DNA from 2 places in the Streptomyces sp. NPDC091371 genome. Region 2 is predicted to be linked to the other one. Evidence: riboswitches for the same ligand, from Rfam matches in the RefSeq annotation. Region 2 holds a riboswitch; the other holds the start of a gene.
The links. A riboswitch is a leader RNA that binds a small molecule or an ion and turns the genes downstream of it on or off. The one in region 2 is predicted to bind ZMP and ZTP.
Positions count from the first base shown of each region.

Region 1: it holds a riboswitch for ZMP and ZTP, as region 2 does, so the genes downstream of both, AB0O21_RS15450 (bifunctional 5,10-methylenetetrahydrofolate dehydrogenase/5,10-methenyltetrahydrofolate cyclohydrolase) here and glyA (serine hydroxymethyltransferase) in region 2, are expected to answer to the same signal.

Region 1 covers NZ_JBFBFP010000011.1:120,469-133,647, reverse strand. The annotation lists gene AB0O21_RS15485 (FAD-dependent oxidoreductase) at 1-1,529, shown strand, start outside; gene AB0O21_RS15480 (helix-turn-helix transcriptional regulator) at 1,573-2,367, shown strand; gene AB0O21_RS15475 (hypothetical protein) at 2,353-2,769, opposite strand; gene AB0O21_RS15470 (FAD-dependent oxidoreductase) at 3,182-4,606, shown strand; gene AB0O21_RS15465 (hypothetical protein) at 4,575-4,772, opposite strand; gene AB0O21_RS15460 (hypothetical protein) at 4,769-5,032, opposite strand; gene AB0O21_RS15455 (hypothetical protein) at 5,059-5,319, shown strand; gene AB0O21_RS15450 (bifunctional 5,10-methylenetetrahydrofolate dehydrogenase/5,10-methenyltetrahydrofolate cyclohydrolase) at 5,974-6,819, opposite strand; ZMP/ZTP riboswitch at 6,911-7,004, opposite strand; gene AB0O21_RS15445 (methyltransferase domain-containing protein) at 7,061-7,825, shown strand; gene AB0O21_RS15440 (RNA polymerase sigma factor) at 8,036-9,628, shown strand; gene AB0O21_RS15435 (hypothetical protein) at 9,703-11,523, opposite strand; gene AB0O21_RS15430 (MoxR family ATPase) at 11,520-12,581, opposite strand; gene AB0O21_RS15425 (SRPBCC family protein) at 12,834-13,179, opposite strand, start outside.
Region 2 covers NZ_JBFBFP010000017.1:66,903-83,543, forward strand. The annotation lists gene AB0O21_RS20090 (DUF6350 family protein) at 1-305, shown strand, start outside; gene AB0O21_RS20095 (hypothetical protein) at 470-1,111, opposite strand; gene purN (phosphoribosylglycinamide formyltransferase) at 1,335-1,958, shown strand; gene purH (bifunctional phosphoribosylaminoimidazolecarboxamide formyltransferase/IMP cyclohydrolase) at 1,955-3,550, shown strand; gene AB0O21_RS20110 (hypothetical protein) at 3,632-4,234, opposite strand; gene AB0O21_RS20115 (bifunctional methylenetetrahydrofolate dehydrogenase/methenyltetrahydrofolate cyclohydrolase) at 4,491-5,351, shown strand; gene AB0O21_RS20120 (DUF3017 domain-containing protein) at 5,341-5,772, shown strand; gene AB0O21_RS20125 (malate dehydrogenase) at 6,008-6,997, shown strand; partial or broken gene AB0O21_RS20130 (hypothetical protein) at 7,119-7,427, shown strand; gene AB0O21_RS20135 (carboxymuconolactone decarboxylase family protein) at 7,556-8,047, opposite strand; gene AB0O21_RS20140 (PLP-dependent aminotransferase family protein) at 8,095-9,498, shown strand; gene AB0O21_RS20145 (hypothetical protein) at 9,743-10,576, opposite strand; partial or broken gene AB0O21_RS20150 (transposase) at 10,806-11,804, shown strand; gene AB0O21_RS20155 (hypothetical protein) at 11,849-12,151, shown strand; gene AB0O21_RS20160 (glutathionylspermidine synthase family protein) at 12,176-13,366, shown strand; gene rocD (ornithine--oxo-acid transaminase) at 13,373-14,578, opposite strand; ZMP/ZTP riboswitch at 14,688-14,778, shown strand; gene glyA (serine hydroxymethyltransferase) at 14,814-16,085, shown strand; gene trpS (tryptophan--tRNA ligase) at 16,405-16,641, shown strand, end outside.

The DNA of each region.
Region 1 (13,179 bases), on a different contig from region 2:
TGCCGGGCAGCGCCCGCGGCGGCCGCCGGCCGCTGCCCGCCGAGCACGGCTTCCGCTTCATCCCCGGGATCTACCACAACCTGCCCGACACCATGCGGCGGATCCCCTTCCGCGGGAACGCCAACGGTGTGTGGGACAACCTCGTCGCCCCGCGCGAGATGATGTTCGCCCGGGCGGCCGGGCGCGAGGACCTGCGCGCCCCCATCCCGTGGCCCGAGCACTCCCCCGCCCAGCTGACGCCCGACGAGCTGCGCCGGGCGCTCACGGGCATCCTGCAGTCGCTGGTCCGGCTCCCGCTGCACGAGACGGCGTACTTCGTCGACCGCGCGCTCGTCTTCCTCACCAGCTGCGACGAGCGGCGCAACGACATCTGGGAGCGGACCCCCTGGTGGGACTTCGTGCGCGCGGAGCAGATGTCGAGCGAGTACCAGCGCATCCTCGCCGTCGGCGTGACCCGCAACATCGTGGCGACCAAGGCCGAGGAGGCCTCCACCCGCACCGTCGGCACCCTCGGCGAGGCGTTCGTCTTCAACCTGCTGGGGCGCGGCGCGGACGGCCCGCCGGACCGGATCCTCAACCTGCCGACCAACGAGGCCTGGATCGACCCCTGGGAGGCCCATCTGCGCTCCCTCGGCGTCGAGTTCAGGATCGGCTGGACCGTGCGCGAAGTGCGGTACGGCAACGGCCGGGTGGGCGGGGTCGCCGTCGAGGGACCGGACGGCGCCCGGCAGACCGTCACCGCCGACCACTACGTCAGCGCGATGCCCGTCGAGCACGCCCGCCGCACCTGGAGCGCGGAGCTGCGGGCCGCCGACCCGATGCTCGCGCGCTGCGACAAGCTGGAGACGGACTGGATGACGGGCATCCAGTTCTACCTCACCGAACGCGCCCCGCTGGTCCACGGGCACCTCAACTGCATCGACTCGCCCTGGTCGTTGACGGCGATCCAGCAGGCGGAGCACTGGCCCGCGCGGGACTTCCCCGCCGACTACGGCGACGGGGTCGCGGTCGACTGCCTGTCGGTGGACATCTCGGAGTGGGACAAGCCCGGGATCCTGTACGGGAAGACGGCCAAGCAGTGCACCCGCGAGGAGGTGGCGCGCGAGGTGTGGGCGCAGCTCAAGGCCTCCCTCAACGACACCGGGAAGACCCTCCTCAGCGACTCCAAGCTGCACTCCTGGTTCCTGGACCCCGGTGTGGACGGGCTCGGCACCCCGAACCCCACCAACCAGGACGAGCTGCTCATCCACCCGGTCGGCACGTTCCACAACAGGCCCAGCGCCGGCACCCGCGTGCCGAACTTCTTCCTCAGCGGGGACTACGTGGCGGTGGACATCGACCTGGCGACGATGGAGGGCGCCAACGCCTCGGCCCGGGCCGCCGTCAACTCCCTCCTCGACCGGGACGGTTCCCCGAGCGCGCGGTGCGCGGTCCGGCCGCTGTACCGGGCGCCGGAGGTCGAGTCGGCCAAGCGGCACGACCTGTGGCGCTACCGTCTCGGCCTGCGGAACGTCTTCGACGTGGGCTGATCCGGGCGGACTTGGGCCGGATCCCTCCGCTACCGTCGTGAGCATGACCACCACGACACCCACGGTCGGCGCCCTGCTCCGCGCATGGCGGGAGCGGCGCGGGATCAGCCAGCTCGAGCTGGCGGGCCGCGCCGACTCCTCGTCCCGGCACATCAGCTTCATCGAGACCGGGCGGTCCAGGCCGAGCGAGGAGATGGTGCTGCGGCTCGCCGACCGCCTCGACGTACCGGTGCGGGAGCGCAACGCCCTGCTGCTGGCGGCGGGGTACGCCCCGCGCTATGCGCAGACGGCCCTGGACGACCCGTCGATGGAGACGCTCCGGGAGGGCATGCAGCGGCTGCTGACCGGTTACGAGCCCTATCCGGCCCTGGTCGTGGACGCCACGTACAACGTCGTCGCCGCCAACCGGGGCATCCTGATGCTGATGGACGGGCTGCCGGAGCACCTGCTGGCTCCTCCGCTGAACGCCATGCGGATCACGCTGCACCCCGAGGGCCTCGCCCCGCGCATCCACAACCTGAAGGAGTGGCGCGGGCACCTGCTGGCCCAGATGGAGCGGCAGATCGCGCTGGCCCGCTCGGAGCCGCTGCGCGCGCTGTACGAGGAGGTGTCGGCCTATCCGGTCACGGAGCGCCCGGGCGACGGCGAACCTGCGGAGCCGGTGCCGTACATCGCGCTGCCGCTGGTGATCGAGCACGACGGGCACCTGCTGTCCTTCGTGTCGTCGATCGCGACCTTCAACACGCCCATGGACGTGACCGTCGCCGAGCTGGCCATCGAGACGATGCTCCCGGCCGACCCGGCGACGGTGAAGTACCTGCGCTCACTCGGCGACTGAGCGCAGGGCGAGCTGCTGGAACAGGGCGAACGAGGCCACGGTGACGGCCTGCATCGGGATCCAGAGCAGGCCGGCGGTGGTGGGCGTGAACCAGACCAGCAGGGACACCAGGCTGAGCGCGGCCCAGGCGTAGTTCGCCTCGATGACGAACTTCACGGGGAATACGGGCGGCCGGCGGCGCGAGGCGAGCCAGCCGACCCCGGCGCCGAACACCGCCAGGAAGAGGCCCAGCTCCAGCAGCAGGCTCTGGCCGACGCCGAGCAGCCGTCCCAGCGGGGCGGAGAAGGCGGCGTACGCCAGTCCGTTGCCGGTGGTGACCACGGCGTCGAGGGCGAGGAAGCGCCGCAGCGCGGTCTGCGGCTCGGTGGTGCGGGCGAGGGTGCCGAGCAGGGTCGCGGACATGGGGAATCAGCCTCCATCGAGGTCGAACGGCGGGGTGGGGGCACCGGGTTCCGGTTCCGAGTGCGCGGCCCCGGAACCCGATGGCTCAACCTTGCCGCGCCCCGTCGGCGGGGTCGATTACCTCCGGGGTCATGCCCGCCTTTTCGCGGCGGACGGGAGGAAGCCCCGGGGTACCGCTGGTTCGGCGGAGTACGGCCGGATACGCTTCGCACAGCCAGCCCACTCGAACGTTTTGTCGACATATGGAGAATCGGCGCGTGGAGGAGTTGTCGGAGCAGCGTGGCCGGAAACCGGCCGGCACGCCCGCGACGGAGCGGCTGAGCCACCAGTCCGGGGTCTGCGCCGGCTTCCTCCCGGCCGACCACCTCGCGCCGCAGGCCACACGCACGGCCCCGACAGAGAGCACGACACGATGACCCAGTCTTCCCCGTCCCGCCACGCCGTCGTCATCGGCGGCAGCCTGGCCGGCCTGCTCGCGGCCGCCGTCCTCGCCGAGCACGCCAAGGTCACCGTCATCGACGCGGACCCCCTGCCCGAGGGCCCGGCGCCGCGGCGCGGACTGCCGCAGGGCAGGCACACCCACCTGCTGTGGTCGGGCGGCGCCCGGGCCATCGAGGAGATCCTGCCCGGCATCACGGACGACTGGACGCGCGCGGGCGCCCTGCGCCGCAGCCTCCCCACCGACCTGGTCACCATGTCCTACCAGGGCTGGATCCCGCGGGTGACGGAGAAGCAGTTCAACATCTCCTGCAGCCGCGACCTCCTGGACTCGGTGGTGCGCGCCCGCGTGACCCGCCTGAAGGCGGTCACCACGCTGGAGCGCAGCCGGGTCCGGGCGCTGGAGGGCACGGCGGCCCGCGTCACCGGCGTCCGCGTGGACACCCCGCAGGAGGAGGGCCTGCTGCTGAGCGCCGACCTCGTGGTCGACGCCAGCGGACGCGGCTCGCGCGCCCAGGCCTGGCTGCGTGCCCTGGGCGTCGCCGAGCTCCGCCAGGCCGAGGTCGACTCCGGTCTCGTCTACGCCACCAGGATCTTCGAAGCTCCGGCCGGGGCCCACGAGTCGGGCTTCCCCATCGTCAACGTGCAGTCCGACCCCCGGATGCCCGTCCCCGGGCAGACGGCCACCGTCGTGCCCATCGAGGACGGCCGGTGGCAGGCCACCCTCTCCGGCACCCGCGGCGGCCAGCCCACCGGCGACCCCGAGGCGTTCATCCCGTTCGCCAAGGGCGTCCGGGACCCGATCGTCGGCGAACTCCTGGAGGGCAGGAAGCCCTTGACGGACGTCGCCCTCACTCAGGGCACCGCGAACCGCCGGCTCTACTTCGAGAAGGCCGACCTGCCCGACGGGTTCTTCGCCGTCGGGGACTCGGTCGCCACCTTCAACCCGCTGTACGGGCAGGGCATGACCGTCGCCGCCCAGGGGATGCTGGCCGTACGCTCCCTGCTCCGGGACAAGGGGCTCGGCCACCCCGGCTTCGGCCGGGAGGCACAGCGGGCCATCGCCCCCCAGGTGAACACCGCCTGGGAGCTCGCCATCACGCAGGACATCCAGTACCCGGGGGCCACGGCGACCGGGATGGAGCCGAGGACCGGGTCCGGCCTGCTGGACCGGTACGTGAACCGGCTGATGCTGGGCGCCACCACCGACGAGGCCCTCACTGCGGCGCTGTTCAAGGTGGTCACCATGAGCAGCGCGCCCACCCACTGGCTGAGTCTCCCGGTCGCCTGGCACGTCCTGCGCGCCTCGGACCGGGGCGCCCTCCAGGGCCCCCCGCTGACCCCCGCCGAGCGGGCCGTCGCCGGCCTCACGCCGCCGGTGCCGGAGCCTCACCGGTGAGGAGCCTCAGCCGGCGGGTGAAGAAGGCCATCACCGCGCCCGCCGCGATCACCAGCGCGCCCTGCCACAGGAAGTTCAGGCTCTGGCCGATCACCGCGTCCAGCCGCGGCAGCTGCGCGCCGATGGCGTCGCCGGTCGCGGCGGCGAGGAACCAGACGCCCATCATCTGACTGGTGAAGGCGCGCGGGGCCAGCTTCGTGGTGACCGAGAGGCCCACCGGGTCGCGAACACCGGCGCGAGGACGATCACGAACAGGGCGGGCAGGGACTGGGTCCAGCTGGCCGGGACGTGCCACCCCAGCAGGCTCAGGTCGGTCTTCTGGGCGGCGAACAGGTTGAGCTCGTTGCCCATCTGGTCGTAGACCAGCCAGAACAGCGTCGCGGCCAGGAAGAGCCACACGTCGGCCCGCAGCCGGGTCTTCTCCACCTTCGTGACCCACGACCGCGAGGACCGTGAGCAGGGAGGTGATGCTGTCGATGTCGAGCGCGTGCCCGGCGGCCATCAGCGCGATCAGCACGGCCGTGAAGACCAGGCCGTACGAGGACGTGCGCCGCACCCTGGTCCGCTCGGCGGGGGTCAGCCGGACCACCGGCTCCTCGCGCAGCTGCCGGGAGAGCCTGCGGCCGCCCAGCACGTACTGGACCAGGCCGAGGGCCATGCCGACGGCGGCGGCGCCGAAGCCGAGGTGCCAGTCGACCTCCTCGCCGAGGTAGCCGACGAGCGGGGTGCTCCTCCGATCCGTTGATCACAACTTCGGCCGTGTCCTGGTGGCTGTGCCCTCGTTGTACGGGGCAGAACGGTCCGCCGCATGGAGGCCGACCCATGAGAATCCGCCCCGTGCCCAGGAAGCGACGCGGGGTCCCCGCCCCGTCCGGGTCCATACCGGGCGGAGAGCGTCCGGCGGGGCGGCTGCCCCAGTCACCGAATCGCCGCACCCAGCGGCGGCACAGGCGGCAGGCACCGCACACGATGAGCACCCGAGCCGCAACGAGCGGCGCGGCACGCGGCCCACAGCAGGCGTCCAAACCCTGCGCAGTACACGCCGCCTTCCGGGCAGACCTGAAACTGAACGGCCCGCGCAGGAAGACCTAAGCTCATCTGCGACGCTGAACCGCTCCCACAGCCAGGACGAGGGTGGCGAGCCCTCGATGGTGCCGCCCGTTCGCGCTCGGTCCGGGGCCGCAGGCCCCGGGTGTGTGTGCGGCGGGCTCCTGCTGCTGCATGTCCATCGATCCGTTCACATGTCCAGTGGAGCCTCGGCTCTACCGGACACGGATCGGCCTTTCGGCCCCTGCCGGGGGAAACGGGACGCCCCCGGACCGAAGGGCCCGGGGGCGTCCGTCGTACGCGCAGCGGTGCGGCGGGGGTCAGAGGTCCGCGAGGTCCAGCCCGGCCTGGGCGGCGGCCGCCTGGACGGTCTGCTCCAGCAGCACGGCGATGGTCATCGGGCCGACGCCGCCGGGGACCGGGGTGATCAGCGAGGCGCGGGCGGCGGCCGACTCGAAGTGGACGTCGCCGACGTTGCCCTCGTTGTAGCCCGCGTCGAGGACCACGGCGCCCGGCTTGATGTCCTCGCCCCGGATGAACTCGGCCTTGCCGACGGCGGCGACCAGCACGTCCGCCTGCCGCACGATCGAGGGGAGGTCCTGGGTGCGGGAGTGGCAGTACGTGACGGTCGCGTTCTGCTCCAGCAGCAGCATCCCGGCCGGCTTGCCCAGGATCGCGCTGCGGCCGACGACCACGGCGTGCTTCCCGGTGAGGTCCACGTCGTAGGCGGCGAGCAGGCGCATGATGCCGCCGGGGGTGCAGGAGACGAAGCCCGGCAGCCCGAAGCCCATGGCGGCGAAGGAGTGCATGGTGACCCCGTCGACGTCCTTGCCGGGGGCGATGGCCTCGAAGGCGGCGCGCTCGTCGATGTGGTGCGGGACGGGGTGCTGGAGCAGGATGCCGCTGATCTCCGGGTCCTCGGAGAGCGCGGTGAGGGCGGCGACCAGCTCCTCGGTGGTGGTCTCGGCCGGCAGCTCCACGTGGCGGGAGGTGATCCCGGCCTTGGCGCAGCGGTTCTGCTTCATCCGGACGTAGGTCACGGAGGCGGGGTCCTCGCCGACCAGCACGGTCGCGAGGCAGGGCGCGGTGCCGGTGCGCTCGGTGATCTTCGCCGCGTAGGCGGCGGTCTGCTCCGAGATGCTGCGGGCGAGGGCGGTGCCGTCCATCAGCCGGGCAGAGGCGGTGGCAGTGGCGGTGGCAGTCTGGGCAGTCGTCACGGGGTCTCCTGAACGTCGCTGCGGTACGCGGTCGCGGTTCGCGGTTCGCCCAGGCGCGCGGCAGTCGACGCACCGGAGTACGCCGGGCCGCTCCCCGGTGGTGATCCACCCGAACGCCAGTCACGGCCCGCGTCCACTGTAGTCGACATATCCGCTGGTTCACCGGTGCCCGACCTGCGACGATCGACATATGACGCGCACTTTCGACCATCTTGTGGCGGAGGCCGAGTCCGTCTCCGTGGACGGCTGGGACTTCTCGTGGCTCGACGGCCGGGCCACCGAGCAGCGCCCCTCCTGGGGCTACCAGGGGCTGCTCCGCGAGCGCCTGGCCCGCGTCCGGTCCGCCCTGGACATCCAGACGGGCGGCGGTGAGGTCCTCGCCGGGGCCGGCCCGCTGCCCCCGCTGACGGCGGCCACCGAGTCCTGGCCGCCCAACATCGACAAGGCGACCCGGCTGCTGCACCCGCTGGGCGCGGTCGTGGTCGCGGACTCCGACGAGCCGCCGCTGCCGTTCGGCGACGAGGCCTTCGAGCTCGTGGCCAGCCGGCATCCGGTGACGATCTGGTGGGACGAGATCGCGCGGGTGCTGACCCCCGGCGGCACCTACCTGTCCCAGCAGGTCGGTCCGGCGAGCGTCTTCGAGCTCGTCGAGTACTTCCTGGGCCGCCAGCCGGAGGAGGTCCGGCGTGGCCGGCACCCCGACGACGCCGTGGCCGACGCCACGAAGGCCGGCCTCGAAGTCGTCGACCTGCGCTCCGAACGGCTCCGTACGGAGTTCCACGACATCGGAGCCGTGATCTACTTTCTCCGGAAGGTGATCTGGATGGTGCCCGGCTTCACGGTCGGGCAGTACCGGGACCGGCTGCGCGAGCTCCACGAACGGATCGAGCGCGAAGGCCCGTTCGTGGCACATACCGCTCGTTTCCTCATCGAAGCCCGCAAAACGGACCGATGAGGGGGGTGGACGGTTTCACGCCGGACAGGTTGCCCGCCCACAGCGTGGCGCAGGTCACTCAATTCAGCGCGTAACGAATCGACTCGAGCGTGCGATGAACCGACAGGTGTCCTCGCGCGGCCCGGAATACAGACCCCCTCGGGTCTGTTTCCCAAGTTCGCGCGATGATGTCCCGCCGATCCCTTATTTGCTCGCAACGAGAGGCTTCTTGTGTCGCTCAGCCCGTCCCGTACGTTCCCTCCGGAGATCGCCGAATCGGAGGCCCTCGTCGCGCTCGTCGAGCGCGGCCGCGAGCAGGGTCACATCAACGGTGACGACGTGCGCCAGGCCTTCGAGGCCGGCCGCATCCCGGTGGACCAGTGGAAGCGGGTCCTGCGCAGCCTGAACCAGGTCCTGGACGAGGAGGGTGTCGCCCTCCACGTCAGCGCCGCTCCCGCCACGAAGGCCGCCGCCAAGAAGCCCCGCAAGGCGGCCGCCGCCCCGGCCCGCACGGTCGCCAAGAAGGCCGCCACCCCGCCGCGCCCCATCGGCGCGCGCAAGACGGCCGCCACCAGCACCCCGGCCACGGCCACGGCGATATCCGCTTCGCCGGCCGCTGCCGCCGCCGACGACGAGGTGACGTCCGACACGGTCGCCGCCGAGCCGAAGAAGCGCACGGTCAAGAAGGCCGCCGCGAAGAAGACCGCGGTCAAGAAGACGGCCGCCGCGAAGAAGACCACCGCCAAGGACGCCGACGAGGGCGAGAACCCGGCCGTCGAGGGCGAGGACTGGGCTGCCGAGGACCTCGTCGACGAGGCCGAGGAGGAGACCCCGAAGGCCGGCGCCGGGCAGGGCTTCGTGCTGTCCGACGACGACGAGGACGACGCCCCGGCGCAGACGGTCATGGTCGCCGGCGCCACCGCCGACCCGGTCAAGGACTACCTCAAGCTCATCGGCAAGGTGCCGCTCCTCAACGCCGAGCAGGAGGTCGAGCTCGCCAAGCGCATCGAGGCGGGCCTGTTCTCCGAGTACAAGCTCGAAGAGGAGGAGGACCACAAGCCCGCGTTCAAGCGCGAGCTGGAGATCCTCGTCGAGGACGGCCGCCGCGCCAAGAACCACCTCCTCGAGGCCAACCTCCGCCTCGTGGTCTCCCTCGCCAAGCGCTACACCGGCCGCGGCATGCTCTTCCTGGACCTGATCCAGGAAGGCAACGTCGGCCTGATCCGCGCCGTGGAGAAGTTCGACTACACCAAGGGCTTCAAGTTCTCCACGTACGCGACCTGGTGGATCCGCCAGGCGATCACGCGTGCCATGGCCGACCAGTCGCGCACCATCCGCATCCCCGTCCACATGGTCGAGATCATCAACAAGCTCGCCCGTGTGCAGCGGCAGATGCTCCAGGACCTCGGCCGCGAGCCCACTCCGGAGGAGCTGGGCAAGGAACTCGACATGACCCCCGAGAAGGTCATCGAGGTCCAGAAGTACGGCCGCGAGCCGATCTCCCTGCACACCCCCCTGGGTGAGGAGGGCGACAGCGAGTTCGGTGACCTCATCGAGGACTCCGAGGCGGTCGTGCCGGCCGACGCGGTGTCCTTCACCTTCCTCCAGGAGCAGCTCCAGTCCATCCTGGGGACGCTCTCGGAGCGCGAGGCGGGCGTGGTCTCCATGCGCTACGGCCTCAACGACGGCCAGCCGAAGACGCTGGACGAGATCGGCCGCGTGTACGGGGTCACCCGTGAGCGCATCCGCCAGATCGAGTCCAAGACCATGTCGAAGCTGCGCCACCCGTCGCGCTCGCAGGTGCTGCGCGACTACCTCGACTGAGCCGGCCCCCGGCACACGACGCCCCCGCTCCGCCGATCGCAGGCGGGGCGGGGGCGTCGCCGTTGTCCGGGCGCTCAGGTCAGGCGGAAGACCGGCCCCCGCGGCATGAACGGCAGGGCGGACCCCTGCGGGATCAGGAAGGCGTGCTCGCGCCGGATCCGCAGGGTGTCGCACCAGCCGTCCGTGATCACCAGGACCGGGGCCCCGGGCGGGAAGTCCTCCGCCCGCTGGAGCAGGTCGATGCCCGGTTGCAGCACGGTGCCGCCGCGGCCGCGGACCCTGACCCGGCCGGCGATCTCGGTGGGCGGCAGATAGCCCGCGTCGTACGCCGCCGCGTCGCAGAACACGACCCGGGCGGCCGGTACGTCCCGGGCCTGCGCGTACGAGGCGATGGCGCCCAGTGCCTTGCCGAGCAGGGCGGTGTCCATCGAGCCCGAGGTGTCCAGCACCACCCCGAAGGTGCAGCGGGCCACCTCCTCGGGCGGGAAGTACCGGCCGGCGCGCGGGATGTCCGGGGTGGACGCCTGGCGGCGCGCGGGACGGGCGAACGACCGTACCGGCTCGGGCCTCGGCACGTACTCGTCGAACCAGCGGGCCAGCCGTGCGTCCCACGGCACCGGCGGGTGGGCCAGCGCCCGGATCTCCTGGATCAGCCCCGCGGGCAGCAGCCCGCGCTCCCCGTGGACGTGCAGGTCGAAGCCGTGGACCAGGCCGCGCCGGTAGAACTCGTCGAGGTCCGTGTACGGGCGCCGCGCGCCGTGCGCGAACGGCTCGCCCAGGATGTCCCCGGCGCCCTTGCCGCGCAGGGTCGCGAGGCGCCGCATCCGGCGCAGGTCGACGGTGATCCGGTCGTACACCTCCTCGACCGAGAGCCCCTGGAGCTCCGGGTCGTGCAGCAGACCCTCCGGCATGGTGCCGACCTGCATCTCCACCAGCCAGCCGTTGACGACGTAGTCCGCGGCGACGTTGTGCAGGTACGGGTCGCGGGCGCCGCGGCGCTCGCCGTGGCGCAGGGCGGCGTGCAGCATCTCGTGCGCCAGGATGAACCGCCACTCCTCGTCGTCGAAGGTGCGCAGCGGGTTGATGTAGATCTCCCCGGCGGTGGCGCTGACGGCGGCGATGGAGATGTCCTGGGCGCGGGCCAGCTCGGCGTCGGCGACGACGGTCAGCCCTGCCGCCAGGCCGCCGAGCAGCGGGTAGGAGGAGACGAACCAGTTCAGGGCCCGGTCCCAGGGGCGCTGCGCCACGCGTTCGCCGGTGATCCGGTCGCGGCGGCCGCCCGCCACGTCCATGGCGGCGGAGACGCTGCGCGTGAGGGCGTGCGCGAAGGCGGTCTGCCAGTCGGGGGCCCGCTGGACGTTTGGCGACTTGTGCCACGTCAGCAGCAGCTGGTCCGGCGCGTGGCCCGCCGTGCCGCAGTCCTCGAAGGCGGGTGGAATCCCGTCGCGGCGCCAGCGGGCGGCAAGCTGCTCCTCGTCACCGCCCGGGTAGTCGGCGGGGAGGTGGTCCGGGGCCCGGCCCATGGGGAAGGTCAGCAGGAAGCGGTTCACCACGACGCAGCGGGCGGCCAGGTCGTAGGGGTCCGCCTGGTCGCGGACCTTGTCCTCCGCGGCCGGGACGTGGCCGAAGCCCAGGTGCAGGAGCCCGTGGGCCAGCGCCCAGGCCCACTCGGCGGGCTCGGCCCGGCGAGAGGGGTGGGCGTGGACACAGCCGTTGGAATCCACTGCCACCAGGCCCGCGGCCGGGCACAGCGGGCAGTTCTTGCGGCGGCAGAACTCGACAGGCAGGGCGGCGAAGGCCGGGTTCTGCTTCACCACGAGGCGCCCCGCGTTGTAGGCCTCGGTGGCCGGGTCCGGCCGGGCGGCTTCCTTGGCCCGGAAGCGGGCTGCGCTCACCGGCGGGCCTCGACGAGGCGGGGCATGTCCCGGGCCGCCTCGATGAGGAACCATCCGGGCAGTACGGGCAGGCCGTCGGCGTCATCGGCGATGACGGTCTGGGCGACCTCGACGGAGATCTCGGCGAGCTGCACGAGCAGCGACTTGAAGCGGTACGCGGACTGCCGCATGGCGGGCGAGACGTGTTCCTTCTGCGCCGGGAGCTCCTTGAGCAGGCGTCCCCGGAAGGCCTCGGCCAGGTAGTACAGCAGGTCCCGGTCGGCCAGGCCGCGCGGCCAGGACGCGTCGCCCTTCATGATCGCCTCGATGCCGAAGGTGTGGCGGACGATCTTCGCGTAGCCGCAGAAGGAGACGGCGTGCGCCGGGGTGAGGGTGCCGTGGGCGATCACCTTGAGCGTCTGCTCGTCGAGGCCGGGCCCGAAGGAGTGCAGGGCGTCGGAGAGCATGTGCCAGGACCGCGGGGTGGAGAACGGCTCCTCGGTCTTGGGCGGCTGCGACCAGAGGTGGTCGGGGCGGTCGGTGAGGTAGTCGGTGATCCAGGGGTGGATGCCGTTCTCGCCGGCCCAGACCAGCCAGTCCTGCGCGGAGGCCGTCAGGTGCACGTGGGTGAGGCGGTTCACGAGTGCCGATGCGATGGGCCGGGCCAGCGCGTTGTCGGTGGCCCGGTTGCCGGCGCCGATGACGATGGAGCCCTCGGGCAGCTCGTAGGAGCCGATCCGGCGGTCGAGGATCAGCGAGTAGAAGGCCTTCTGGACGTCCGGGGTCGCGGCGTTGAGCTCGTCGAGGAACAGGCAGTACGGCTCGTCGCGGGCGATGGCCTCGGGCGGGCAGAAGACGGACCGGCCGTCACGGATCTGCGGTACGCCGATGAGGTCCTCGGGGGCGAGCTGCGTACCGAGCAGGCTGACGCATTCCAGGCCGAGGGAGTCGGCGAACTTCCGCACGAGCGAGGACTTGCCGATTCCGGGTGCGCCCCAGAGGAAGACGGGCCGCACGGTGGCGAGGCCGAGGAGCAGTTCGGGGATCTGGGCGGGGGTGACGGCAACGGCGGCCTGCACGAAAGCGGTTCCTCGGGGTTGGTTACGTGGTGCGCCCAGTGTGGTCGCACCACGTGTCCCGGAGCATCCGGTTTTCGGCGCGCGCCGCGTCCTGGTGCTGTGGGCGGAAGGGTTCACCGGGTCACGGCGCCCGGCACGGCACCTCGCTGCGTTGTCGGACCGCGCGAGTACGTCCAGTACGAGGCGCGGCCCTCCGCCTTGCGATGCACCGCACTGGACGCCGCGCCCCGGCAAACCTTTCCGGCCACAGCACTAGGTGGCGGTGTGCTCCAGCAGGTGCTTCAGCTTCTCCTCGCTGCGGGGCATCTCCTTGCGGACCATGGGCTTGACCGCGAGGGGGACCAGGGCCCTGCCCAGGCCGTGTCCCTCGAAGTCGACGGACAGGGTGACCCGGGACCGGGTCCCGCCGTCGAGGGGTTCGATGGTGCCCTGCACCTCCGGCCGCACCGGCCCGTCGACGCCGTGGATGTGCCAGCTGCGCGGCGGGTCGAGCTGTGTGAACTCCATGGTCGTGGGGATCCGCCGCTTGCCGATCTGGCGGGTGACGACGACCTGCGAACCGACGTGGACGGGGAGGTCGCCCATCGGAACGGCGGAC
Region 2 (16,641 bases):
ACCGGTTCGCCGCGCCGGGGTCGGCTGACGCCTGGCACGACAGCGGGGTGCGGGAGCTTCGCTGGGAGGCCTTGCGTGCGGCTGCCGGTGGCCTGATCCCGGACATCTCCCCGCCGCCGGCCCCGGCCCCGCCGCCGGCCCCGGCCGCCGTAGCCCCGCCGCCGGCCGCCGTAGCCCCGGCCCGGGTGCTGACCGTCGTGCCCGCGGTCGGGCCGGAGCTCGCCGTGCCGCCGGCTGAGCCGCCGCCGCTGGTGCCGCCCGTGGTCGGGGCCCGGGTGCTGGCCCGCCGCAAGCCGTCGGCCTAGCCCTGGCCCTCGTCTGCGGCGCCGCCGCCGGGGGCTCCGCGCCCGGACCCCGCGCCTCAAACGCCGGCGAGGCTGGATGTCCCAGCCCGTCCGGCGTTTGAGGGGTGGGGAGGCCCCGCGCAGCGGCCCGCACGCAACCGGCCGCAGGGGTCAGCGCCGTATGGCTACTGGCGGACCTTCAGGATGTCGCCCACGAAGTTCTTCGGGAGCAGGGTGTTGCACTGGAGCTCCGCCGACTGGGTCAGGGCGTCGTCGCGGCAGACGTAGAAGTCCTTGTAGGCGAGCTGCAAGCCGTACGAGGTCATGGCCAGCAGGATCGCCAGCGTCGCCGTGACCAGGCCGCTCACCGCCGCCGTGCGCTGGGGGCGGGCCGCCGGGCCGAGGGCCGCCAGGCCGCCCTGGCGCTGGGCCTCGGGCTGCGGCTGGTCCGCGGTGGCCGCGGGGGCCGGGCGGCCGCGCAGGGCGGTGATGCCCCAGTAGAGGGCCAGCGCGCCCAGCAGGAGGCCGACCGACGGGATGCCGAAGATCCCGAAGAAGAAGCCCCACATGCCCGCGAGGAGGGCGTAGCGCGCGCGCCGCTGGATCGGGTCCGTCGGGTCCCAGCGGGCCGGGCCGCCCGGGCCGCCCTGGCCGTCCGTGTTCCTCGGGTCCTCCCCGGACCCCGGCCCCTGCCCCGGTCCGCCGTTCGCGCCCGCGCGCGGCTGCCACGGCTGGTCGGGCCGGCCCTCCGGCGGAGCGGCGAACGGGTTGTCGTCGGCGGAGGGGGCGGAGGGGGTGGAGGAGTCGGGCTGGCGGCGGTCCGGCATCGGGTGCGTTTCTTCCCCTGTGTCATGGACGTCAGGGCGACGTCGAGGCGTGTACGCCAGACGCTACCGCCCGGCTGTCCCCCCGTCCCTCGGGGGCCGTCCGGTGTGCCGGTATCGTTGCAGGCGGTCGGTGGCTTCGTATGGTTCCCCGTATATCGGTACCCCGAAGTTTCGTATGACCACACAAAGACGAACACCGCAAATCCGCGAGAAAGGGCCTCCCATGGCCGCCTCCCGCCTGGTCGTGCTGGTCTCCGGTTCCGGCACCAACCTCCAGGCCCTGCTCGACGCCATCGACGCCCACCCCGGCGGATCCGAGGGCTTCGGTGCCGAAGTCGTCGCCGTGGGGGCCGACCGAGAGAACATCGCGGGCCTGGAGCGGGCCGAGAAGGCCGGGATCCCCACCTTCGTGTGCCCGGTCAAGGCCTACGGGAGCCGCGAGGAGTGGGACACCGCGCTCACCGCGGCGACCGACGCGTACACCCCGGACCTCGTCGTCTCCGCCGGGTTCATGAAGATCGTGGGCAAGGCGTTCCTCGACCGCTTCGGCGGCCGGTTCGTCAACACCCACCCCGCCCTCCTCCCCGCCTTCCCCGGTGCGCACGGCGTACGGGACGCGCTCGCCTACGGCGCGAAGGTCACCGGCTGCACGGTCCACTTCGTGGACAGCGGCGTGGACACCGGTCCGATCATCGCCCAAGGTGTGGTCGAGGTGCGGGACGAGGACGACGAAGCCGCTCTCCATGAGCGCATCAAGGAAGTCGAGCGCCAGCTGCTCGTCGACGTCGTGGGGCGCCTGGCCCGGCACGGCTACCGCATTGAGGGACGAAAGGTAACAATCCAGTGACCGCCGCAGACACCGCAGCGAGCAACGACCCGACCACGACCCAGCGGCCGATCCGGCGTGCGCTCGTCAGCGTCTACGACAAGACGGGGCTGGAAGAGCTGGCCCGCGGCCTGCACGAGGCGGGCGTCGCGCTCGTCTCCACGGGTTCCACCGCCTCGAAGATCGCCGCCGCCGGGGTGCCCGTCACCAAGGTCGAGGAGCTCACCGGCTTCCCCGAGTGCCTGGACGGCCGCGTCAAGACCCTGCACCCGCGCGTGCACGCCGGCATCCTCGCCGACCTGCGCCTGGAGGACCACCGCAACCAGCTCGCCGAGCTGGGCGTGGAGCCGTTCGACCTGGTGATCGTCAACCTCTACCCCTTCCTGGCCACCGTCCAGTCTGGTGCGAGCGACGACGAGTGCGTCGAGCAGATCGACATCGGCGGGCCCTCGATGGTCCGCGCCGCCGCCAAGAACCACCCGTCGGTCGCGGTCGTCACCAGCCCGGCCCGCTACGCCGACGTGATCGCGGCCGCCCAGGGCGGCGGCTTCGACCTCACCGCCCGCAAGCGGCTCGCGGCCGAGGCCTTCCAGCACACCGCCGCCTACGACGTGGCCGTGGCCTCCTGGTTCACGAACGCGTACGCGCCGGAAGAGGGCGCGGTCCTGCCCGAGTTCCTCGCGGGCGCCTGGGAGCGCAAGTCGACCCTCCGCTACGGCGAGAACCCGCACCAGGCGGCCGCCCTCTACACGGACGGTCAGCCGGGCGGGATCGCCAACGCCGAGCAGCTGCACGGCAAGGAGATGTCCTTCAACAACTACGTGGACACAGAGGCGGCCCGCCGGGCCGCCTACGACCACGAAGAGCCCTGCGTCGCGATCATCAAGCACGCCAACCCGTGCGGGATCGCCGTGGACGCGACGGACGTCGCCGCGGCCCACCGCAAGGCGCACGCCTGCGACCCGGTGTCGGCGTACGGCGGCGTCATCGCCGTCAACCGCCCGGTGACCGTCGAGCTCGCCGAGCAGGTCGCGGAGATCTTCACCGAGGTCATCGCCGCCCCCGCCTACGAGGACGGCGCGGTCGAGATCCTCGCCAAGAAGAAGAACATCCGCGTCCTGAAGGTGGACGGCACCCCGCACCAGCCGGGCGACCTGAAGCCGGTCTCCGGCGGCGTGCTGGTCCAGCAGTCGGACGTCTTCCAGGCGGACGGCGACGACCCGGCCAACTGGACCCTCGCCACCGGCGACGCCCTCTCCGCCGACGAGCTCGCCGAGCTCGCCTTCGCGTGGAAGGCCTGCCGGGCCGTCAAGTCCAACGCGATCCTCCTCGCCAAGGACGGCGCCTCGGTCGGCGTCGGCATGGGCCAGGTCAACCGCGTCGACTCGGCGAAGCTGGCCGTCGAGCGGGCGGGCGCCGAGCGCGCGCAGGGCTCGTACGCCGCCTCCGACGCCTTCTTCCCCTTCCCGGACGGGCTGGAGATCCTGACGGACGCGGGCATCAAGGCCGTCGTCCAGCCGGGCGGTTCGGTCCGTGACGAGCTCGTCGTCGAGGCCGCGAAGAAGGCCGGCGTGACGATGTACTTCACCGGGACCCGGCACTTCTTCCACTGAGGCAGGACCCGTGAGACGGCGAAGGCCGCGACCCGCACTGCGGGTCGCGGCCTTCGCCGTATGCCGGTGGAGCTACGCGGCTCAGTAGCGCGGGCGGTTGAACCAGGTGGTCGCGCTGGAGGTAACCATCGAGGCGAGGATGATGCCGCCGATGGCGAGGCCGATGATGCCGCCGAGGGCACCGCTGGAGGTGCCGTTGGTGAAGTTGCCCAACGCGCTCAGGATGAACAGCGCCGAGTACACGATCGTCGTGATCCGGATGCCACTGCCGCCCTTGGAGAACTTCGCGCCCAGGAAGATCGCCAACGCGGCGAAGGCGAACAGGATGATGACGATGACGAAGCCCAGCCCCGCCAGGACGCTGCCCGCGTCGCCCGCGCCGGCCGAGCTGGCGACGTCGCCGGCCGCGGCGAGCATGATGCCGAAGATGAGACCGATGGCGATCTGCAGGCCCGCCACGACGAACAGCAGGACGCGCGAGGTCTTCATCAGGCCGGGCATCTCCATCGGCATGCCCGCGTAGCCGCCGGGGCCGGCCGGGTAGCCCATGGGCGCCTGCTGCTGCGGGTAGGCGTAGCCGCCCTGCGGCGGGACGCCCTGCGGGGCCTGCTGGGGGTAGCCGTAGCCGGGCTGGCCGCCCTGCGGCTGCTGTCCGTACGGGTTGTTCGGGTCGCCGAAGCTCATTTTGGGGTGTTCCTCCGTGGAAGTGCGGGGACGCACGGCAAACGCACGGAGGAAATCTGCATCTTGCGGTCCGCCCCCCGGCACTGCCCGCGGCACTCTGTCATTGCATCGTCGTGGGACACGCAAGTACTTGTCCAGTTGGTTGCGATGACCGTCGTCACTTGTTGTGCAAGTGCAATGAACGGCGTGCACCGGCGAACGCCCCGCCCGGCGCCTTGACTGGAACCGGGGCCACTCCATCCGGGAGGATGGGTGCATGACCGCCCAGATTCTCGATGGCAAGGCCACCGCGGCCGCGATCAAGTCCGAACTGACCGCCCGCGTGGCGGCCCTGAAGGCCCGGGGCATCACCCCCGGCCTCGGCACCCTGCTCGTCGGCGACGATCCGGGCAGCCGCTGGTACGTCAACGGCAAGCACAAGGACTGCGCCGAGGTCGGCATCGCCTCCATCCAGCGCGAACTGCCCGCCACCGCCTCGCAAGAGGACATCGAAGCGGTCGTACGGGAACTCAACGACAATCCGGACTGCACGGGATACATCGTCCAACTCCCGCTCCCCAAGGGCATCGACACCAACCGGGTGCTCGAGCTGATGGATCCGCTCAAGGACGCCGACGGCCTGCACCCCATGTCGCTCGGCCGGCTGGTGCTGAACGAGCCGGGGCCGCTGCCCTGCACCCCGTACGGGATCGTCGAACTGCTGCGCCACCACGGCGTCGAGATCAACGGCGCGCACGTCGTCGTCCTCGGCCGCGGGATCACCGTCGGGCGGTCCATCGGGCTGCTGCTGACCCGCAAGTCCGAGAACGCCACCGTGACGCTCTGCCACACCGGTACGCGCGACCTGTCCGGGCTGCTGCGCCAGGCCGACATCGTCGTCGCGGCGGCCGGTGTCCCGCACCTGGTCAAGCCGGAGGACGTGAAGCCGGGCGCGGCCGTGCTCGACGTGGGCGTCAGCCGCGACGAGAACGGGAAGATCGTCGGCGACGTGCACCCGGGCGTCGCCGAGGTGGCGGCCTGGATCTCCCCGAACCCGGGCGGCGTCGGCCCCATGACCCGCGCCCAGCTGCTGGTCAACGTCGTCGAGGCGGCGGAACGGAGCACCAGTGCAGGCTGAGCCCGACGCGGAGGACGCGGCCGTGGCGCGGCCGCCCGGCTCCCGCCGCTTCCCGTCCGTCACCACGGACACCGCCCGCCCGGAGGGCAGCGGACGCGCCGTGCCCGGGGCCGTGTCCACACCCGTCCGCCAGTGGCCGATGCTCGCGGTGCTCACCGCCACCGCCGCCGGGCTGCTGGCCACGGCGTTCGGGCATCCGCGGGCCGGCTGCCTGGTGATCGGCGTGGCCCTGATCGCCGCCTCCGCGATGCGGCGCCTGCTGCCCTCGGTGGGGATGCTCGCGGTGCGCTCGCGCTTCACGGACATGGTCACGTACGGGCTGCTGGGCGTGGCGATCACGCTGCTCGCGCTGGTCATAGAGCCCAAGCCGCTGCTGGAGATCCCCTTCCTGGAGGACGCGGTCCGTTTCACCGTGCGCTGAGGTCCCACCCGGAGGGGTAGTCCGAACGGGTCGAAACGCAGGGCGGAAACCCCCTTTCCGCCTTCGAACCCCCCGGTTCGTGTGCCATGCACCACAGGGACCGGGGGATCGGGCCGCTCCAAGGTCGGATAGCCTGACCGCGGATGTCTCTTCACATCAAGATTCACTGGGGAGCGGCGTCCTCCAGCACATGGGGCGGGACGCCCCAACCGCCAGCTGTCTAACGGAGAAGGCCATGACCCGCACTCCCGTGAATGTCACCGTCACCGGCGCCGCCGGCCAGATCGGCTACGCGCTGCTCTTCCGCATCGCGTCCGGCCACCTGCTCGGCGCGGACGTGCCGGTCAAGCTCCGCCTCCTGGAGATCCCCCAGGGCATGAAGGCCGCCGAGGGCACCGCCATGGAGCTCGACGACTGCGCCTTCCCGCTGCTCGCCGGCATCGACATCTTCGACGACCCGAACAAGGGCTTCGAGGGCGCCAACGTCGCGCTGCTCGTGGGCGCCCGCCCGCGCACCAAGGGCATGGAGCGCGGTGACCTGCTCTCCGCCAACGGCGGCATCTTCAAGCCGCAGGGCGCCGCGATCAACGCGCACGCCGCGGACGACATCAAGGTCCTGGTCGTGGGCAACCCGGCCAACACCAACGCGCTCATCGCGCAGGCCGCCGCCCCGGACGTACCGGCCGAGCGCTTCACCGCGATGACCCGCCTGGACCACAACCGCGCGATCTCGCAGCTGGCCGCCAAGACCGGCGCCGCCGTCTCCGACATCAAGCGCCTCACCATCTGGGGCAACCACTCGGCGACCCAGTACCCGGACATCTTCCACGCGGAGATCGCCGGCAAGAACGCCGCCGAGGTCGTGGGCGACCAGGCCTGGCTCGCCGACGACTTCATCCCGACCGTCGCCAAGCGCGGCGCCGCGATCATCGAGGCCCGTGGCGCGTCCTCGGCCGCCTCGGCCGCCAACGCCGCCATCGACCACGTGCACACCTGGGTCAACGGCACGGCCGCGGGCGACTGGACCTCGATGGGCATCCCGTCGGACGGCTCCTACGGCGTCCCGGAGGGCATCATCTCCTCCTTCCCCGTCACCACCAAGGACGGCAAGTACGAGATCGTCCAGGGCCTGGACATCAACGAGTTCTCCCGTGCGCGCATCGACGCGTCCGTGGCGGAGCTCGTCGAGGAGCGCGACGCGGTGCGCGAGCTCGGCCTGATCTGATCTGATCCGTCCCCGAAAGCCCCGGCGCGTTCGCGCCGGGGCTTTCGGCGTGATCCCGCCTGTGCCGTGCGCGACCACGGCCCCTACCTTTTCCCCTCCGCACACCGACAAGGGGGAATCGGTGACAGGCACTGCGGACCACAAACCGCCCGTGGACCCCGCGCTGAGCGAAGCGGGCCGGCTGCTGTGCGCCGGCGCGTATCTCGACGCCGAGTACCGCGACCGGGTGATCCAGGAGCTCTACGTCCACGAGGAGCGCTTCGTCGCCCCCTCCTACGGCTTCGACGGGAGCCGCGTCCTCGCGCACGCGCTCCAGGCCCGCCGCGCCGAAGTGGCCTGGGCCTCGGCCGTGCTGGGGGTGTGGGGCCTCGGGCTGGTCCTGGCCCAGGTGCTCCTGGTCTTCCTGCTGCTCCCGATCGCCCTGCTGAGCGCCGCCGGGCGGATCAAACGGCGCCGGGCGAAGACGGGCCGCGGCGGCCGACGGCACGACGGTGCGCGCGAACCTGACGGCGGCCCTGGAGTCCTTCCGGCCCGAATGACCAGACCCCCCCCGGACGATCAGACCTTGTACATGCCCGGGGTGTAGTGGCCCGGCACCAGGCGGGTGGTGACGCCGATCCGGTTCCAGACGTTGATCGTCGCGATGACGGCGATCAGCTGGGCCAGCTCGCGCTCCTCGAAGTGCTTCGCGGCCTTCTCGTAGACCTCGTCCGGCACGAAGCCGTCCGTGAGGACGGTGACGGCCTCGGTGAGTTCGATCGCCGCGAGCTCCTTCTCGGTGTAGAAGTGCCGCGACTCCTCCCAGGCGGCCAGCAGCACGATGCGCTCGATGCTCTCGCCGGCCGCGACGGCGTCCTTGGTGTGCATGTCGAGGCAGAAGGCGCAGTGGTTGATCTGCGAGGCGCGGATCTTGACGAGTTCGACCAGGGCCGGGTCGAGGCCCTTGTTGGAGGCGATCTCCAGGGCCACGACGGCCTTGTAGACCTCGGGGGCGACCTTGGCCATCTGCAGGCGGGGAGTGTGCTCGTGTGCGTTCTGCGTATCCGTCATGTGTTCCACCCTAAGAGGCGGGCGGCCCAGGGATATGGTCCATATCCATGACGGATTCCTGGGCCACTTTCGGCGCCGACCTGCATCTGGACCTCTCCGCCGGGCGCGGCCTGCGGGCCGGGCTCACCGAGGCGCTGCGGGAGGCCGCGCGCAGCGGGCGGCTGGCGGCCGGGACCCGGCTGCCGTCCTCCCGGTCGCTCGCCGCCGACCTGGGCATCGCGCGCAACACCGTCGCGGAGGCGTACGCCGAGCTCGTCGCCGAGGGCTGGCTGACGGCCCGCCAGGGCTCCGGGACCAGGGTCGCCGAACGGGCCCGGCCGCGCCGCAGCGCGGCCGCCACCGCGGTCCGGGTACGGCGCCCCGCGCGCGGCCGGCCCGCGTACAACCTCCAGCCCGGCTCCCCCGACCTGAGCGCCTTCCCGCGCGCGGCCTGGCTCACGGCGGCCCGGCGGGCGCTGACCGACGCGCCGAACGAGGCCTTCGGGTACGCGCTCGATCCGCGCGGCCGGATCGAACTGCGCGAGGCCCTCGCCGGCTACCTGGCGCGGGCGCGCGGGGTGTACGCGGACCCGGAGCGGATCGTGCTGTGCGCCGGGTTCGTGCACGGGCTGACGCTGCTGGCGGGGATGCTGCGGGCGCGCCGGGTGCGGGAGGTGGCGGTGGAGGGGTACGGGCTCGACATCCACCGGGACCTGCTGGCGAAGGCGGGCCTGCGGACGCGCCCGCTCGGGGTGGACGAGGAGGGGGCCCGTACGGGGGAGTTGGGCGCGGGCGCCGGCGCGGTGCTGCTCACCCCGGCGCACCAGTTCCCGACGGGCGTCGCGCTGACCCCGGCCCGGCGGGCGGCCGCGGTCGACTGGGCCCGCACCACGGGCGGGCTGATCCTGGAGGACGACTACGACGGGGAGTTCCGCTACGACCGCCAGCCCGTGGGGGCGCTCCAGGGCCTGGACCCGGACCGGGTCGTGTACCTGGGCACCGCCAGCAAATCCCTCGCGCCCGGGCTGCGGATGGGGTGGATGGTGGTCCCGCCGGGGCTCGTCGAGGAGGTCCTGGCCGTCAAGGGCCTGACCGACTGGACCTCCAGCGCGCTGGACCAGCTCACCCTGGCGGAGTTCATCAGGTCGGGGGCGTACGACCGCCACGTGCGCGGCATGCGGCTGCGGTACCGGCGGCGGCGCGACGAACTGCTCGCGGCGGTGGCCGGCCGGGTCGGGGTGTCGGGGATCGCGGCGGGGCTGCACGCCGTGCTGGACCTCCCGGAGGGGGCGACGGAACGCTCGGTGATCCAGTCGGCGGCCTGGCAGGACCTCGCGCTGGGCGGCCTGTCCCGCCACCGCCACCCCGAGGCGGACCTCCCGCCGCGGGCGGCGGTGGTCGTGGGCTACGGGACGCCGTCGGACAGCGCGTGGACGCCGGCGCTGGCCGCCCTGTCCGCGGTGCTGCCGTAGGCCTTGTGGCGCGGGCTGCGGGTGGGGGTCTCCGTCTGCGGCGCCGCTGCCGGGGCTCTGCCCCGGACCCCCGCTCCTCAAACGCCGGAGGGGCTGGGGGTCCCGCGCGGCGGGGCTGGATTTGCGCAGCGAATCTCAGCCCCGCCGGCGTTTGAGGCGCGGGGGTCCGGGGGCGGAGCCCCCGGTTTCGGGAAGGGGCGGGGTGGGGGAAAGCTCCGCGCAGCGGTACCCGCCCCCGGGCCGGCTACGCACGGGACGGGGACGCCTCCGGGGGCTCCCCGAAGCGGGCCAGCGCGAGCGCCCCGGCCAGGGCCACCGCGAAGCCCGCCACCGCGAGCCACGTCAGGCCCTCGCGGGTGCGGTCGCCGAGCCACGCCACGCCCACCACCGCCGGGCCGATCGTCTCGCCCAGGACCATGCCGGCCGTCGCCGCCGTCACGGAACCCCGCTGCAGGGCCGAGGTGAGGAGGAGGAACGCCGCACCCCCGCCCAGCAGCAGCGCGTACAGGGCCGGGTTCAGCAACTCCCGCAGGGAGACGGAGTCGATGAGCCGCACCGCCACCTCCACCACCCCGAACCCGGTCCCCGAAGCCAGGCCGAGGACGAGCGCGCGCGGCCCGTCCGGGAGCCGGCCGGCCGCCGCACCCACCACCAGCACCAGCACCGCCACCCCCAGCAGCCCCAGCTTGAGGGCCAGGGAGCCCTCCTCGGTGCCCTCCTCCCCGGCGGCGAGCCCCAGCATCAGCAGCCCCGCGCACACCACCGCGACCGCGCCCCACTCCGTCCGCGACAGCCGCACCTTCAGCAGCCGCGAGGCGACCACCGCCGTCACGGCGAGGCTCGCCGCCAGCGCGGCGCCCACCGCGTAGATCGGGATGTGGCGCAGCGCGATGATCTGGAGGACGAACCCGGCCCCGTCCAGTCCGAGGCCGACGATGTACCGCCACTGGCGGGCCGCCCGCAGCAGCAGCGCGGGGTCCACCCCGGAGCCCGTCCCGGGTTCCGCGGCCCGGGCCGCCATCGCCTGCAGAACGGACGCCGTGCCGAAGCAGACCGCCGCACCCAGTGCGCAAATCATCCCAATGAGCACGAACTGACTCTAGGTCACAGATCTCACGACGGCCGGATTCCGTCCCCACGGGCCGCCGCTCTACCTCTGTTCTCGCCACTGGCCTACGGCGGTGGAGGGCTTTGTAGTGATATACGGCGAACGATAGCTTTGCCGTGTGAGTGTGGAACTTGTGTATGAGAAGCGACAGTTCGGGCATCGTGCCCGACTGGCGCTGACCTCTGCCCAGGCTCGGCTCATGGATGACCAGGCGCACGCGGCCCGCACCGTGTGGAACAGCCTGCATGACTGGTGGACGATGCTCCCCAAGGAGAAGCGTTCCCTGGCGGCAGCCGACACTGCGATACGCCAGGCGCGCAAAGAGATCGACTGGCTCGGCGCCCTCCCGGCGCAGGCGGCGCAGGCTGTACTGAAGACGTACTTCCAGGCGTGGAAGAACTGCTGGGAAGGTCGCGCCGACGCGCCTGACTTCAAGGCCCGGTTGCGGACGGTGATGTCCGTGGACATCCCGCAGGGCCGTCACCTGAACATCACCCGCGTCCACCGGCGCTGGGGCGTGGTCAACATCCCCAAGGTCGGCCGGGTTCGGTTCCGATGGACCAAGAACCTGCCCGTGGGTAAGCGCGCCAACGGTGAGAACAGGATCGCCGGGGCTCGGCTGGTCAAGGACGCACTCGGCCCTCCGGCTGGAGCAGCGGGCTGCGCACCGCAAGAGTTCCCGCAAGCGCGGGGAGAAGGCCTCCCGGCGGCTGCACCGCACCTACGACCAGATCCAGCAGCTTCGCGCGAGAGCCAAGCGCAGGCGCCAGGACTGGCAGCACCAGATCACCACCGATATCGCCGCGAAGTAGAGTGTGATCGTGGTGGAGAACCTGACCATCACGAACATGGTCAAGTCCGCCAGGGGAACCCTTGAGCGGCCGGGGAAGAACGTCGCGCAGAAATCCGGACTCAACCGCTCCATCAGCGGTGAGGCATGGGGTCGCACGGTCGAGCTGCTGACGTACAAGGCCGTCCGGCGCGGTGGCACCCTGCACAAGGTTCCCGCCCCGGCACCTCCCAGCGCTGCTCCGCGTGTGGTTTCATCACACCCGGCAGCCGGGAGTCCCAGGCTGTGTTCGTGTGCAAGAACCCCGACTGCGGCTGGTCCGGTAATGCCGACCACAACGCGGCCCGGAACGCCTTGCACCTGTACCGGATGGGCCTCGCGCTCGTCCCGGCTGCCGGGAGAGCACTTCAATCTGTCCCGCAGTACGCCGGGTCCCAGGGGGAGCACAACAAATGGACAGCAGCAACACCAACCAGCGCCGCATGCGCTCCGGCGCGGTCGCCCTCGGCGGCATGGGCCTGCTCGCGGCCACGCTCGTGGCCTGCGGCAGCAGCAACGAGCCGGACAAGCGCTGCGCGTCCCGCTCCACTCTGGAGCACCTGAACAACAAGGAGTGCAAGAGCGGCGGCCGCGGCTCCTACTACTACGGCGGCTACGTCACCGCGGGCAAGGTCAGCGGCGGCAGCTTCGACAAGTCCGCCGTCACCCGGGGCGGCATCGGCGGCCACAGCAGCTCCGGTTCCTCCGGCGGCTGAGCGACAGGGCGAGGAACACGGGACATGAAGCGGCACACCATCGAGCCCCGGCCCGACTGGCAGAAGACCGTCGAGGAACAGGGCCTGATCTACCCCCTGACCCGCTACCCCGACGACTCCCTGCGCCCCTACTGGGACGAGAGCGCGTACTACTCCTTCTCCCTCCCCGAGGTGGAGGCCCTGGAGAACGTCGTCGAGGAGCTGCACGCCATGTGCCTGGCCGCGGCCGCGCACATCGTCGACAACGACCGCTTCGCCGACCTCGGCATCACCGACCCCCGCCTCGCCGGGCTCGTCGCCGAGTCCTGGCGGCGGCGCGCCGAACAGCCCTCCCTCTACGGCCGCTTCGACCTGCGCTACGACGGCACCGGCAGCCCCGCCAAGCTGCTGGAGTACAACGCCGACACCCCGACCTCCCTCGTGGAGGCGGCGAGCCCGCAGTGGTTCTGGATGGAGGAGCGCTTCCCCGGCGCCGACCAGTGGAACTCCCTCCACGAGCGGCTCGTCGACGCCTGGCGCCGGCAGGCCGAACTGCTGCCGCCCGGCCCGCTGCACTTCGCGCACTCCGAGACCGACGAGCTCGGCGAGGACCTGATGACGGTCGCCTACCTCCAGGAGACCGCCGAACAGGCCGGCATCGACACGCACGCCCTGTCCGTCGAGCAGATCGGCTGGGACAGCCTCTCCGGCCGGTTCGTGGACGACAAGCTCCGCTTCATCCGCGGCTGTTTCAAGCTCTACCCGTGGGAGTGGCTGGCCACGGACGAGTTCGGCCCCATGGTCCTCGGCACGTACGACCTCGGCGGCGGCAGCGGCACCACCTGCTGGATCGAGCCGCTGTGGAAGATGCTGCTCTCCAACAAGGCCCTGCTCGCGGTCCTCTGGGAGCTCTTCCCGGAGCACCCGAACCTGCTGCCCGCCTACCTCGACGGCCCGCACGAGCTCGCAAGCACCACCGGTTACGTCGCGAAGCCGCTGCTGGGCCGCGAGGGCGCCGGCGTCACCCTCCACGAGGCCGGCGGCGAGGCGTTCGTACCGGACCCGGACGAGCGGTACTGCTTCCAGGGCCTGGCCCCGCTGCCTGACTTCGACGGCAACCGGGTGGTGCTCGGCGCGTGGGTCGTCGAGGACGAGGCGGCGGGGCTCGGCATCCGCGAATCGGCGGGGCCGGTCACGGACGAGTACGCCCGGTTCCTGCCCCACGTGATCCTGTAGCGGCGGCTACGCGGACAGCACCGACCTGAGCTGGTCCAGCCCCCAGTCCAGGTCCTCCTTGCTGATCACCAGCGGCGGGGCGATGCGGATCGTCGACCCGTGGGTGTCCTTCACCAGCACCCCCAGCTCCATCAGCTTCTCGGAGATGTCCCGGCCCGTCCCGAGCGCGGGGTCGATGTCGACGCCCGCCCACAGCCCGCGCCCGCGTACGGCGGTCACCGCGCCCCCGCCGACCAGCAGGTTCAGCTCCCGGTGCAGGTGGTCGCCGAGCTCGGCGGCGCGCTGCTGGTACTCGCCGGTGCGCAGCATCGCGATCACCTCCAGGGCCACGGCGCAGGCGAGCGGGTTCCCGCCGAAGGTGGACCCGTGTTCGCCGGGCTTGAACACCCCGAGCACGTCCCGGTCGCCGACGACGGCCGACACCGGCACCACGCCGCCGCCGAGCGCCTTGCCCAGGACGTAGAGGTCCGGGACGACCCCCTCGTGGTCGCACGCGAAGGTCTTCCCGGTCCGGCCGAGGCCCGACTGGATCTCGTCCGCCATGAACAGGACGTTCCGCTCGCGCGTGAGCTCCCGTACGCCCCGCAGGTATCCGGCGGGCGGCACCAGGACCCCCGCCTCGCCCTGGATCGGCTCCAGCAGCACGGCGACGGTGTTCTCGGTGACGGCGTGGGCGAGCGCGGTGAGGTCGCCGTACGGGACGATCTCGAAGCCCGGGGTGTACGGGCCGAAGTGGTCGCGGGCCTCGTGGTCCGTGGAGAAGGAGACGATGGTGGTGGTCCGGCCGTGGAAGTTGTCGGCGGCGACCACGATCTTGGCGTGCCCGTCCGGGACGCCCTTGACCTCGTAGCCCCACTTGCGGGCCGTCTTCACGGCCGTCTCCACGGCCTCCGCGCCCGTGTTCATGGGCAGCACCATGTCCTTGCCGCACAGCTCGGCGAGCTCGGTGCAGAACTCGGCGAACCGGTCGTGGTGGAAGGCGCGCGAAGTGAGAGTGACCCGCTCCAGCTGGGCGTGGGCGGCGTCGAGCAGCCGGCGGTGTCCGTGCCCGAAGTTGAGGGCCGAATAGCCGGCGAGCATGTCGAGGTAGCGGCGGCCCTCCACGTCGGTCATCCACGCGCCTTCCGCGGAGGCGACGACGACGGGCAGCGGGTGGTAGTTGTGCGCGCTGTGCGCGTCGGCGGAACGGATGGCATCAGCAGTTGTCGACACGGGGTCTCCGATCGTCCGTCAGGCCTGTGACGAGGGTGGCGTCACTTTCCATCCTCGCTCGTATACCGGACGGAGAAACCTTTCTCGTGGCGCGCCCGCTAAGGTGGGCGGTACGCACGGCGACTGGCGTACGGAGAACCAACTCCGGGGGAGTCGTGCGCGTACGACCGCACACAGGGCCGCTCGCCTGGGCCTCGCGGGGACGAGATACGAAATCGACCCCGGAGGAGCCGCCATGAGCGCGAACCACCGTCATCCCGCCCTTCTCGCGACCGACCCCGAACTGGCGTCCTTCGTCGCGGCGGAGGAGACCCTTCAGGCCGAGACGCTGCGCCTGATTCCCAGCGAGAACTACGTCTCCGCCGCCGTCCTCGAAGCCTCCGGCACCGTGCTGCAGAACAAGTACAGCGAGGGCTACCCGGGCCGCCGCTACTACGAGGGCCAGCAGAACATCGACCGCGTCGAGGCCCTGGCGATCGAGCGGGCCAAGGGCCTGTTCGGCGTGGACCACGCGAACGTGCAGCCGTACTCGGGCTCCCCGGCGAACCTCGCCGTCTACCTGGCCTTCGCGAAGCCCGGCGACACGGTGATGGGCATGGCCCTGCCGATGGGCGGGCACCTCACCCACGGCTGGGGCGTCTCGGCGACGGGCTCGTGGTTCCGGGGCGTCCAGTACGGCGTCCAGGCGGACACCGGCCTGATCGACTACGACGCGGTGCGCGAGCTGGCCCTCGCCGAGCGGCCGAAGATCATCTTCTGTGGCGGTACCGCCCTCCCGCGCACGATCGACTTCGCGGCCTTCGCGTCGATCGCCGAGGAGGCGGGCTCGATCCTGGTCGCGGACGTGGCGCACATCGCGGGCCTGATCGCGGGCGGCGCGCACCCGTCCCCGGCGGGGCACGTGGACGTCATCTCCACGACCACGCACAAGACCCTGCGGGGTCCGCGCGGCGCGATGCTGATGTGCCGGGAGGAGCACGCGAAGGCCATCGACAAGGCGGTCTTCCCGGGCCTGCAGGGCGGGCCGCACAACCAGACCACGGCCGGCATCGCGGTGGCGCTCCACGAGGCCGCGCAGCCGTCCTTCGTCTCGTACGCCCACGCGGTCGTCGCCAACGCGAAGGCGCTGGCGGCGGCCCTGCTGGAGCGGGGCTTCGACCTGGTCTCGGGCGGTACGGACAACCACCTGATCCTGCTGGACCTCACCTCGCGCGGGGTTCCGGGCAAGGTCGCGGCCAAGGCCCTGGACCGGGCGGGCATCGTGGTCAACTACAACACCGTCCCCTTCGACACGCGCAAGCCGTTCGACCCCTCGGGGATCCGGATCGGCACGCCGTCGCTGACCTCCCGGGGCCTGGGGGCCGAGCACATGCCGGTGGTCGCGGAGTGGATCTCCCGGGCCGTCGCGGCCGCGGCGAAGGGGGACGAGGCCGAGCTCGGGGCGATCAGGGCCGAGGTCACGGCCTTGATGGCCGACTTCCCGGCCCCGGGCCTCCCCCTGTCCTGACCCGCGGCGCCGTTGCCGGGGGCTCTGCCCCCGGACCCCCGCTCCTCAAACGCCGGAGGGGCTGGAATTGCCCTACGGGTAATCCAGCCGCACCTGGCGGACGACAGCAGCCAAATCCAGCCCCCGCGCAGCGGCTGGGCCCCGGCCCACTCGGCGGCGGCCGCTCGGTCGGGGTGAGATCCGGCCACCGCGCTACCGCCGGGTACCGGGACGGGCCCCGGCATCCGGCGGTGGCCGGCCGCCCCGCGGGCCTGCGGCCACGGAAGGTTCCGGCCAGCGGCGGGCCCGAGCCCGCCCCCGCACCTGAGAGAATGGGGCCATGGCTTCTGATCGTCCTCGCGCGCTCTCCGGCATCCAGCCCACCTCCGGTTCGTTCCACCTCGGGAACTACCTCGGAGCCATTCGCCAGTACGTCGCCCTGCAGGAGACGCACGACGCCTTCTACATGGTCGTCGACCTGCACGCGATCACCATGCCGCAGGATCCGAAGGACCTCCGCGCGAACACCCGGCTCTCCGCCGCCCAGCTCCTGGCCGCCGGCCTGGACCCCGAGCGC